One region of the Algoriphagus jejuensis genome, then DNA from elsewhere that is predicted to be linked to it. Evidence: riboswitches for the same ligand, from Rfam matches in the RefSeq annotation. Region 1 holds a riboswitch; each other region holds the start of a gene.

Evidence for each region. A riboswitch is a leader RNA that binds a small molecule or an ion and turns the genes downstream of it on or off. The one in region 1 is predicted to bind S-adenosylmethionine.
Region 2: another riboswitch for S-adenosylmethionine. It lies ahead of ABD031_RS14960 (homocysteine S-methyltransferase family protein); the one in region 1 lies ahead of ABD031_RS20350 (trans-sulfuration enzyme family protein).
Region 3: another riboswitch for S-adenosylmethionine. It lies ahead of ABD031_RS00010 (O-acetylhomoserine aminocarboxypropyltransferase/cysteine synthase family protein); the one in region 1 lies ahead of ABD031_RS20350 (trans-sulfuration enzyme family protein).

Annotation. Positions count from the first base shown of each region.
Region 1 covers NZ_BAAAFI010000048.1:72,044-75,318, reverse strand. Annotated here, with positions in the region: gene ABD031_RS20365 (ribose-phosphate pyrophosphokinase) at 1-98, shown strand, start outside; gene ABD031_RS20360 (50S ribosomal protein L25/general stress protein Ctc) at 127-699, shown strand; gene pth (aminoacyl-tRNA hydrolase) at 784-1,344, shown strand; SAM riboswitch class I at 1,406-1,509, shown strand; gene ABD031_RS20350 (trans-sulfuration enzyme family protein) at 1,607-2,776, shown strand; gene ABD031_RS20345 (CBS domain-containing protein) at 2,831-3,275, opposite strand, start outside.
Region 2 covers NZ_BAAAFI010000037.1:34,260-37,534, reverse strand. Annotated here, with positions in the region: gene metH (methionine synthase) at 1-543, opposite strand, end outside; gene ABD031_RS14960 (homocysteine S-methyltransferase family protein) at 536-1,591, opposite strand; SAM riboswitch class I at 1,655-1,754, opposite strand; gene ABD031_RS14955 (hypothetical protein) at 1,844-3,160, opposite strand; gene ABD031_RS14950 (PAS domain S-box protein) at 3,217-3,275, opposite strand, start outside.
Region 3 covers NZ_BAAAFI010000001.1:635-3,909, forward strand. Annotated here, with positions in the region: gene ABD031_RS00005 (homoserine O-acetyltransferase family protein) at 1-564, opposite strand, end outside; gene ABD031_RS00010 (O-acetylhomoserine aminocarboxypropyltransferase/cysteine synthase family protein) at 573-1,877, opposite strand; SAM riboswitch class I at 2,056-2,166, opposite strand; gene ABD031_RS00015 (carbonic anhydrase) at 2,254-2,895, opposite strand; gene ABD031_RS00020 (SulP family inorganic anion transporter) at 2,892-3,275, opposite strand, start outside.

The DNA.
Region 1 (3,275 bases):
CGTCTCCTAAAATTAAAGTACTGAGTGTGGCGGAATTGTTTGGAAAAGCCATCCATGCAGTGACGGGCAACACCTCAATCAGTGCTCTCTTTATTTAAAAGAAACCATTTTAAAATACAAATACTTATGAAAACACTAGAGGTTATAGGGTTTAAAAGAGCAAATCTCGACGGTGCCGCTTTGAACGAAATCAGAGACGCAGCCAATGTTCCCTGCGTAGTTTATGGACCAGGTATCCCTGAGCAAGTTCATTTCTATTCTCCAGCGATCCTTTTCCGTGACTTGATCTACACTCCAGACGTTCACTTGGTTGAGCTGAACATTGAAGGAACGATCATCAAAGCCGTTTTAAAGGACGCACAATTTCACCCGGTAAGCGAGACTTTGCTTCACGCAGATTTCATGGCTTACACGGAAGACAGACCGATCAAATTCGAAATTCCTGTGAAAATCGAAGGCAGTTCTCCAGGTATTGCAAAAGGTGGAAAGCTGGAGTTCAAAACCAGAAAATTAAAAGTAAAAGGTACAGCAGGAAATCTTCCTGACTACATCTCTGTAAATATCTCTGATTTGGACTTGGGCAAATCATTCAAAGTTAGCGAGTTGCAAGTAGAAGGATTTGAAATCCTGACTTCGCCAAACGTATCCATCGTGACTGTTGGTATTCCAAGAGCACTTAGAGGCAAGAAAGCAGAATAATTCAACGCTTGTTGATTTTACAAATCCTGTCCCTCACCGGACAGGATTTTTTTTTTAATTTCAAAGCACTGAAAAGTATCACACATGAAATACCTGATCGTGGGACTGGGCAATATCGGCCCGGAATACGAACTCACCAGACACAACATCGGCTTCCTCACCATCGATCGACTTGCCGACAAGGCTGGCACCACTTGGAAAAGTGACCGGCTGGTCTTCAAATCCGAGATGAAACACAAAGGCCGGACATTACACCTGATTAAGCCGACTACCTACATGAACCTCAGCGGAAAAGCCGTCAATTATTGGATGAAAGAGCTGGGAATCACTAAGGAAAATGTTTTGGTATTGGTAGACGATGTCGCAATCCCATTTGGCAAACTGCGTATGCGGGTCAAAGGCAGTGCAGCCGGTCACAATGGCCTGAAAAACATCGAAGAACTCACCGGCGGACAGGATTACCCCCGACTTCGGATGGGTATTGGAGATGATTTTCCGAAAGGACGACAGATCGACTTTGTGTTGGGGAGGTTTACAAAACAAGAGTTTGATGAACTTCCGGAGATCATGGACAAGGCGATCGAGATGGTTTTCGGCTTTTGCACCATCGGAATTGCTCAGACGATGACACAATTCAACGATTGATTGCAGACGGGATTTGGAAATAACCAATTCTCGCTTTTTATTTGCAGCACTTCAGGAGACTGATTTATAAAGAAGAGGCGAGAGAATAGGCTCGATGACCCTCTGGCAACCATCCCTGCCAAGGCGAAAGGTGCCAAGTCCTACCCTTTGCGGGAACTATAAATTGGCGTATTAACTACTGCCTCAATTCTGGTTCGGATTCTGCCTCTGGGAAAATTCTTTTTCAATCCTGGACAACAACCGTATTCAAAACTCCCAGACTATGAGTCATTTCGAAACCGATGCTATCCGTATCCAAAGCCGATCCGATCAGCGAGAGCATTCCTCTTCCATCTGCCTGACCTCCAGTTTCACCTTCGAATCTGCGGAAGAAGCACGAGCGATGTTTGCTGAGGAAATCCCCGGAAATATCTATTCTCGCTACGCCAACCCCAATTCCACGGATCTGATTGAAAAAGTCTGTGCAGCAGAAGGCACCGAAGACGGGATTGCCACCGCTTCGGGAATGGCGGCGATGTTCTCCAGCATGGCATCGCTACTTCAGCAGGGCGATCATGTATTGGCTGCGCGATCCCTATTTGGCTCCACGCATCAGCTGCTGACTCGGGTATTCCCGAAGTGGGGCATCACTTCGACCTATGGTGATATCTCCGATTGCCAAAACTGGGAGAAGCTCGTGCAGCCCAACACCAAGATGCTCTTTATCGAAACTCCGTCTAATCCTGGCCTGGAAATCATCGATCTGGAGTGGGCGGGAAAATTCGCCGCAGCGCATAACCTCATCCTCGTGGTGGACAACTGCTTTGCGACTCCCTATCTTCAGCAACCAGCAAAATGGGGAGCACACATCGTCGCCCATAGCGCAACAAAATTTATTGATGGTCAGGGAAGAGTGATCGGAGGTTTGATCTTGGGAAAAAAAGAACTGATCAAGGAAGTGCAGTTTTTCACCCGCCATACCGGACCCTCGCTATCGCCTTTCAACGCTTGGGTTTTGTCAAAAAGTATGGAAACACTGGCTGTCCGTATGGACCGTCACTGCGAAAATGCACTTAAGATTGCAACCTATTTCGAAGGAAATTCAGAGCTCGAAGCAGTGAAATACCCCTTTCTCAAATCACACCCGCAACATACACTTGCTTTGAAGCAGATGAAAGCCGGCGGGGGCATCATCACCCTGACGCTGAAAGGCGGCGGAGAAAGAGCACAGCGATTCATCGATCAACTGCAGATGGTTTCGATCACTCCAAATCTCGGTGATGCCCGCAGCATCGTCACCCACCCAGCGTCGACCACCCACAGCAAACTCACTCCTGAGGAGCGTGCCAGCGTGGGAATATCTGATGGCTTGATCCGACTGTCCGTCGGACTGGAACACAACGAGGACATCATCAAGGATGTGGAGCGCGCAATCGAAAAGTCCAAGTACTAGAATCTTAGACGATAAAAAATCAAAAGGGCCCGAAATTTCGAGCCTTTTTAGATTTTACCAGGTGGTATGTTTGAGTTTCGGAAAAGCCCGGATCACGTCGCTGAGACTGATCTGCCCCACTAGGTGACCATCTTTCAAAACCGGAAAACGTCTAATTTTGTGTTCGAGAAACTTTTGCGCAGCATCAAAAAGTGACAAATCCGGCGACACCGTGATTACTTCAGTACTCATGTGTTCTTTGACTTTGGCCGGAAACCGGATCGTGTTCGTATACTTCCCACGGATGATCTCGGCCAGACAATCCCATTCCGAAATGATCCCAACCAGTCCGCCGGCTTCGTCTACCACGGGACCGCCCGAGATTTTCCGTTGAGTCATCAGCTCCAACACTTGGTCTATCGAATCCTCCAATTTGAAAGTAACCAAACTCGTGGTCATATGGTCTCTGACCAAAATCTGTTGGATCGGGGTCTTTGGCTCCACCACTCGAACCCCTTGA
Region 2 (3,275 bases), on a different contig from region 1:
ATTGAATTTGACCTGATCGACGAGAATTCGATAGCTTCTTTCGCAGATCTCGACTCGCCGATCATAGGTGTCTGCCTGCCCTTTTTCGTCAAAAGCCATGACCACGATCGCCGCGCCGAACTTCTTGACGGTCTTGGCCTGGTGTATAAATTCCGCCTCACCATTCTTTAGTGAAATTGAATTAACGATCCCTTTTCCCTGCACGCACTTCAAACCAGCCAAGATGATACTCCATTTTGAGCTGTCGATCATAATCGGAATGCGGCTGATCTCCGGTTCGGAAGCGATTAGGTTCAAGAATTTGACCATGGCAAATTCCCCGTCTAACATCCCTTCGTCCATGCAGACATCCAAAACCTGCGCACCGCCACGCACCTGATCGAGGGCGATTTCGAGTGCGTCGTCGTATTGGCCATTCAGGATCAGCCGGGCAAATTTCCTCGAACCTGTAATATTAGTCCGCTCGCCGATGTTGACAAAATTGATATTCGGGGTAAAAACCAGGGGCTCCAAGCCCGCCAGTTTCATGTAGTTCTTAGACATTGCTTTCCTCCTCTTCCGTTACGTCTTCGATGATTCTTGGCTTATATTCAGCGGCCATCTTGGCCAAAGCCGAAATGTGATCCGGCGTGGTGCCACAGCATCCGCCCAAAATATTCAGCATTCCTTCTTTCAAAAAGTCTCTGACCTGATCCGCCATCTCATTGGCACCCTGATCGTACAGTCCAAACTCATTTGGCAAGCCCGCATTTGGGTAGGCTGACACGTAAAACGGTGCTTTTTGCGCCAGCACCTTGAGATAGGGACGTAATTCTTTGGCACCCAAAGCACAATTCAATCCTACGGAAAGCAAAGGAACGTGGGAGACTGAGATCAGAAATGCCTCGGTCGTCTGACCAGACAGCGTGCGGCCTGAAGCATCCGTAATCGTACCAGAAATCATGATCGGAATCCCTCCGTCTTTTGGATCTAGCGGAATGTTCCGCTCTTCATAGACTTCCTGCACAGCGTACAAGGCCGCTTTTGCGTTAAGTGTATCGAAAATTGTCTCGATCAGGATGATGTCCGAACCACCATCGAGCAATCCTCTTACCTGTTCAGCATAGGCTTCCGCCAATTGATCAAAGGTTATTGCACGATAGCCGGGGTCGTTGACATCCGGAGAAAGTGAAGCCGTTCTGTTGGTTGGTCCTACAGCACCGGCTACGAAACGCGGTTTATGGGGTTCATTTGCAGAAAATTCATCCGCCACCTCCCGCGCGAGCTTCGCCGACTCAAAATTGATCAGATAAGCCAAGTGAGAAAGCTCGTAATCAGCCTGCGCGATCGTGGTTCCGGAGAAGGTGTTGGTTTCGATGATATCCGCCCCGGCTGCAAGGTATTCCCTGTGGATCTGTCGGATAATATCCGGCCGACTCAGGGAAAGGAGGTCATTGTTACCTTTGAGAGATTTAGGATGATTTTTCAACTCCGGTGTGCGAAAATCCTCCTCGATCAGCGTGTATCGTTGAATCATGGTTCCCATCGCTCCATCGAGGATCAACACTCGGTTTTGAATGGCTTGAAGGAGGGTTTCCGTTCTGTTTTGCATCGTATTCTAATAAGTTCAAAAAGCCAATCGAGCAAAACACGGAGAAAAGTACTTGTACTTGTCCGCTCATCTATTTCCGGCATTCCCGGAATGGGAGTTAGCACCTTGGTTGCAGGTTGCTAAGACGTCGTAGGGCCCTTCCCTCGGTCTTTCTCGATAAGCTTCACAAAGGTAATAGCATTTCGCTAAAAAAGCAGTAGAATTAATTCAATTCCTTGAGTTTTGTGCCTCTCATCATCCAAATTCAGAAACTCAGGGGCGGATTCCCACGCTAAAGCCGAGCATCGGCCCACTCAGATACTTTACCATCCCCAGCTCTCCAAGGCGGTAATTTCCGATTGCAAGCTCATATCCGGCGGAAGCGCTCAGCACCAAATCAAAAAACTTTCGGCTGGTCATCGGTATCCCGTATTCTACCAATACCTCGGGTTTAGCCATCAGCCCCGAACTCTTCAAATAGCCATCAAAATACCGCTGCTCAAACAACTCTGGAAAATCTGGCTTCTCATTTTGACTGAGAGTGTACCGGATATTCCCATAACCAAAACCTCCCATCGCACCCACAGCGAGGTTTTTGAACTGAAAAAACTTCATCCCCGCATTTGCATAGACTCTCAGGCTGTTTAGGGATTGATGCTGACTATCGGATGCTGGCCCTTTCATTGCCGAGTTGAATACGTCAACCCCGTACAAAAGCCCCTCTGTTTCGCCCAGGATTCTCAGTCCCCAATTAGAAGGAGTGCCCTCTAAAGGCTGGAAACCGTTCTTAACCAATTCGGTGTTGAGGGCGTCTGGCTTGCTGAAATGGACCCCGCGAATGAGTGAGACCCCTATGGAGGCATCTTTGTAGAAGAAATTGCGGTCCGGTAGCGAAATTCCGGCACCGACCCTCACGAATGCGCCCGCTTGGGTATTATTGAAGGAATAGCCATTCATTTCCCATCTTCCTTCAAAAGGACTAAAGGAATACCCGACTTTGGCCAAGGCCTGAATAGCTTCTTTTCTCCCCGGTAAATCAAAATCGTAGGTCAGCTGAAAACCGATTTCGGTCAGAAAATCGCCGAAATACTGGGTTCCTTTTTGAATATTATTTTCCCGCAATACAAAACCTTCCTCTGGATTTAAGAGGAACGACTCAAGGTTTTGAGTTTGGTCTTTAGGAAGCATTTCAAAATTCAGATAGCCCACACCGATAGACATGTAATGAATGAGCTGGAATCTACCCTCCTCGGTTAACGCGTAGCCCACATTGAGCAATGCACGTGAAGTTCGGTACCTAATCTCAAACTCGTCAAAACTACTGGACTTACTTTGATGCTGTGAAAGCTCAAATCCAACGATGAAATCGTTGATTCTGGCCTGATATCCCAGTCCATAGGAACGATATCGGTTTCGCAGCGGCGAAAGGCCTCTATCTGCGAGCATCTCATTAAACTCTCGGAGCTTGGCACCGGATATACCGGTAAACGCATAAAATGAAGAACGTTTGTTGACAATCCCCTGAGCCGACAGAAAATTGGGAAGGATTAGGAGGGAAATAAAAAGCAGTAGCCTTTGGAAAGGATTCATGAATGCGGATTTGAGCACAGGCTGAAATATTCAGCTGCCACTAGGCAAAATTAATGCTAAACCCCGTTTCTATTTTGATCTTTTGGATTGAGATGCTTTAAAATTTTCTCAAAAA
Region 3 (3,275 bases), on a different contig from region 1:
CATGCGTTGCGTCTCATTGAATCCGATCACCCATGGTGAACTCTTAGACGTAGAAGCCAAGATCACCGCATTTTTCAATTTTTGACCCAAAGTCACAGCCCACTCCAAGCCGACCTGACCACCAAGGGAACCGCCTATCAGGGTGTGGATTTGATCGATTGCCAATTCAATCCGAAGTCTCTCCAGACTAGCCGCCAAATCCCGTGTGGTGACTTGCGGGAAATTATAGAAATAGGGTTCGCCGTTTGCCGGATTTTCGCTAAAAGGATTGGTAGATCCGTAGCAGCTGCCAAGCAGGTTGGCGCAGATGATAAAGTGGTTGGCTGGATCGAAGAACTTGTCTTCGCCGATCAGTCCATTCCACCATTCTGCCGCATTTGCGTCACCGGTGAGGGCGTGAATGACCCAGATTACATTCGATTTTTCAGAATTCAGTTGCCCATACGTCGTGTAGGCAAGATCAAATTCTCTCAGGACTTCGCCGGATTCCAGATGCAATGGGTCTGTCGAATGGTAAACTTCCTGAGTCATAGTTGGTTCAGCGTATTGGCTTGTCAAATTCATTGGGGTAATTAGATTTTTTCAAATGCTTGCTGCAAATCAGCTTTAATGTCGTCGATGTGTTCGATGCCAAGCGATATTCGGAGCATGGTAGGAGTGACGCCCGCCGCCAGCTGCTCTTCATCGGAAAGCTGCTGATGGGTAGTCGCAGAAGGTTGGATGATCAATGTTTTCGCATCGCCAACATTGGCGAGATGAGAGATGAGATTTAAGTTGTTGATGAAAGCAGAGGTTTGTTCTTTGCTTCCTTTGATCTCAAAACTCAACACTCCACCAAAGCCATTTCTTAGGTATTTTTTACCTAAAGCATGATAAGGAGAGGAGGCGAGACCAGGGTAGTTCACCTTGGAAACCTGCTCGTGGGCATCCAGCCATTTGGCGATTTCCAGTGCATTGTCTACGGTTCTTTGTACGCGGAGCGAAAGTGTTTCAATTCCCTGAAGCAAAAGGAATGAATTGAAAGGGCTGATCGCTGGGCCAAAGTCTCTCAATCCTTCGACTCTGGCTCGGATTGCAAAAGCAACGTTGGGAAGTCCCAACGGATTGTTTTCGCCGAAAACCTCCCAGAAATTCAATCCATGATAGCCCTCGGATGGCTCGGAGAATTGCGGATATTTTCCATTGCCCCAGTTGTAATTTCCTGCATCTACAATCACTCCACCAATGGACGTGCCGTGACCTCCGATCCATTTGGTAGCGGAAGAAACGACGATATTTGCTCCATGGGCGATGGGTTGGCATAGGTAGCCTCCTGCGCCAAAAGTATTGTCTACGACGAGTGGAAGGTCATGTTTTTTCGCGACAGCGGCTATGGCTTCGAAGTCAGGCACGTTGAATTCTGGGTTGCCGATGGTCTCCAGGTAAAGTGCCTTGGTTTTGGAGTCGATGAGTTTTTCAAAAGCGTCGGCTCCATTGCCTTTTGCGAATCGAGCTTCAATCCCCAGTCGCTTAAAGGCGACTTTAAATTGGTTGTAAGTGCCGCCATACAGGAAGTTTGTCGAAACAAAATTGTCGCCAGCCTCCATGATGTTGTTCAGGGCCAAAAACTGAGCGGCCTGTCCTGAGCTGGTAGCTACAGCGGCTACTCCGCCCTCCAATGCAGCAATTCTGTTTTCAAAAACATCCGTCGTCGGATTCATGATCCGTGTGTAGATGTTTCCAAATTCTTTCAATCCAAAGAGATTAGCGCCATGCTCTGCGCTGTTAAAGACGTAGGAGGTCGTTTGGTAAATGGGGACCGCTCTGGCATTGGTGGCGGAGTCTGGAGCTTGTCCGGCGTGAAGCTGGAGTGTTTCAAATCGATAGTTAGTAGACATAAAATTGAGTTTTTTTGGGTTAGAAAAGACAGGAAAGATCCCGGGAATCGAGATCAGTATAGGTTGAATCAGACATAGAAACGTATGATCCGAACATAATAAATCCAAAGTTGGAAAGAGAATTTGGCCAGCGGCCAAAAGAAAAACTGGGAATAAATCGCTCGTGCATCTTGCAAGGAATTTATAGTTCCGAAAGAGAATACCTCAGTCGGCAGGAATTGGCACCTTTCCGCTTCGGAAGGTTGCCAGAGGGTCGTCGAGCCTGTCTCTCGCCTCTTCTGTATAAATCCCCGCACTAAAAGTGAAAGGATGTGCAAAGAAAAACCCGGAAACTGAGAAATCAAAATAGTTGCTCAGGTTCCGGAGAATATTTTAATTATAAATCATCCAGATTGTAGCGGAAGATAGGGTTGACAGTATTCGGATCAGCCTTGATCGTCGTCAGTTCTTTTACTCGTCCGTTGTTGAGTCCGTATACCCAACCGTGGATTTCAGGTGCGCGGCGCTCTTTCCAGGCTTTTTGGATGATGGAAGTTTTGATCAGATCCTCGCATTGCTCCATTACGTTTACCTCCACCAAACGATTGACCTTGTCCACATGATTGTTGATGGAGTCGATTTCAGGTTGGTATATCTTGTAGACCTCCTTGATGTTGCGCAGCCATTTGTTGATCAGCCCATAGCTCTTATTGCTGAGTGCAGCTTCTATCCCGCCACAGCCGTAATGGCCGCAGACGATTACATGGTCTACTTTTAAGATATCGACCGCATATTGTAGGACGGATAGCATGTTGAGATCCGTATGTACCACCATGTTGGCGATATTTCTGTGCACGAAGATCTCGCCGGGGTCGGTTCCTGTGATTTCATTTGCAGGTACGCGGCTGTCGGAGCATCCGATCCATAGGAACTTTGGTTTTTGCTGTCCCGCTAGGCGATTGAAGAAGTCCTTGTCAATTTGAATTTTTTCTTCAGACCAAGCCTTGTTTTGCAATAAAAGTTTTTCGTAGGGGTTCATACTTTTTGCTTCACATTTTTGGAGAATCCTTCTATCACTATTTCGATATCCCTTGAGGGAGCAGTTTCAATAAAATCGTGCAAAAGTTCCTGGATATCGTGGTCAATGAATCTTGCTTTGGTTGCATTGAGGATGACAAAACTTCCCGCTGGGATCGTGGAAAGTTGTTTCATCAACGGGGCTTTATTGAGGAACGAGACATCTTTTTGGAGTTTGAGAAGATAGTTTCCGTTCATTTCAGTAACTACAAGCGAGCGCTGGAAGTTGGTTTTTATTACGAAGAATAAGCCTACGATCATTCCAATCCCTATCCCTATCAGCAAGTCTGTAAACAGAATAGCAATCACAGTTAAGATAAACGGAAGAAATTGATCGAAGCC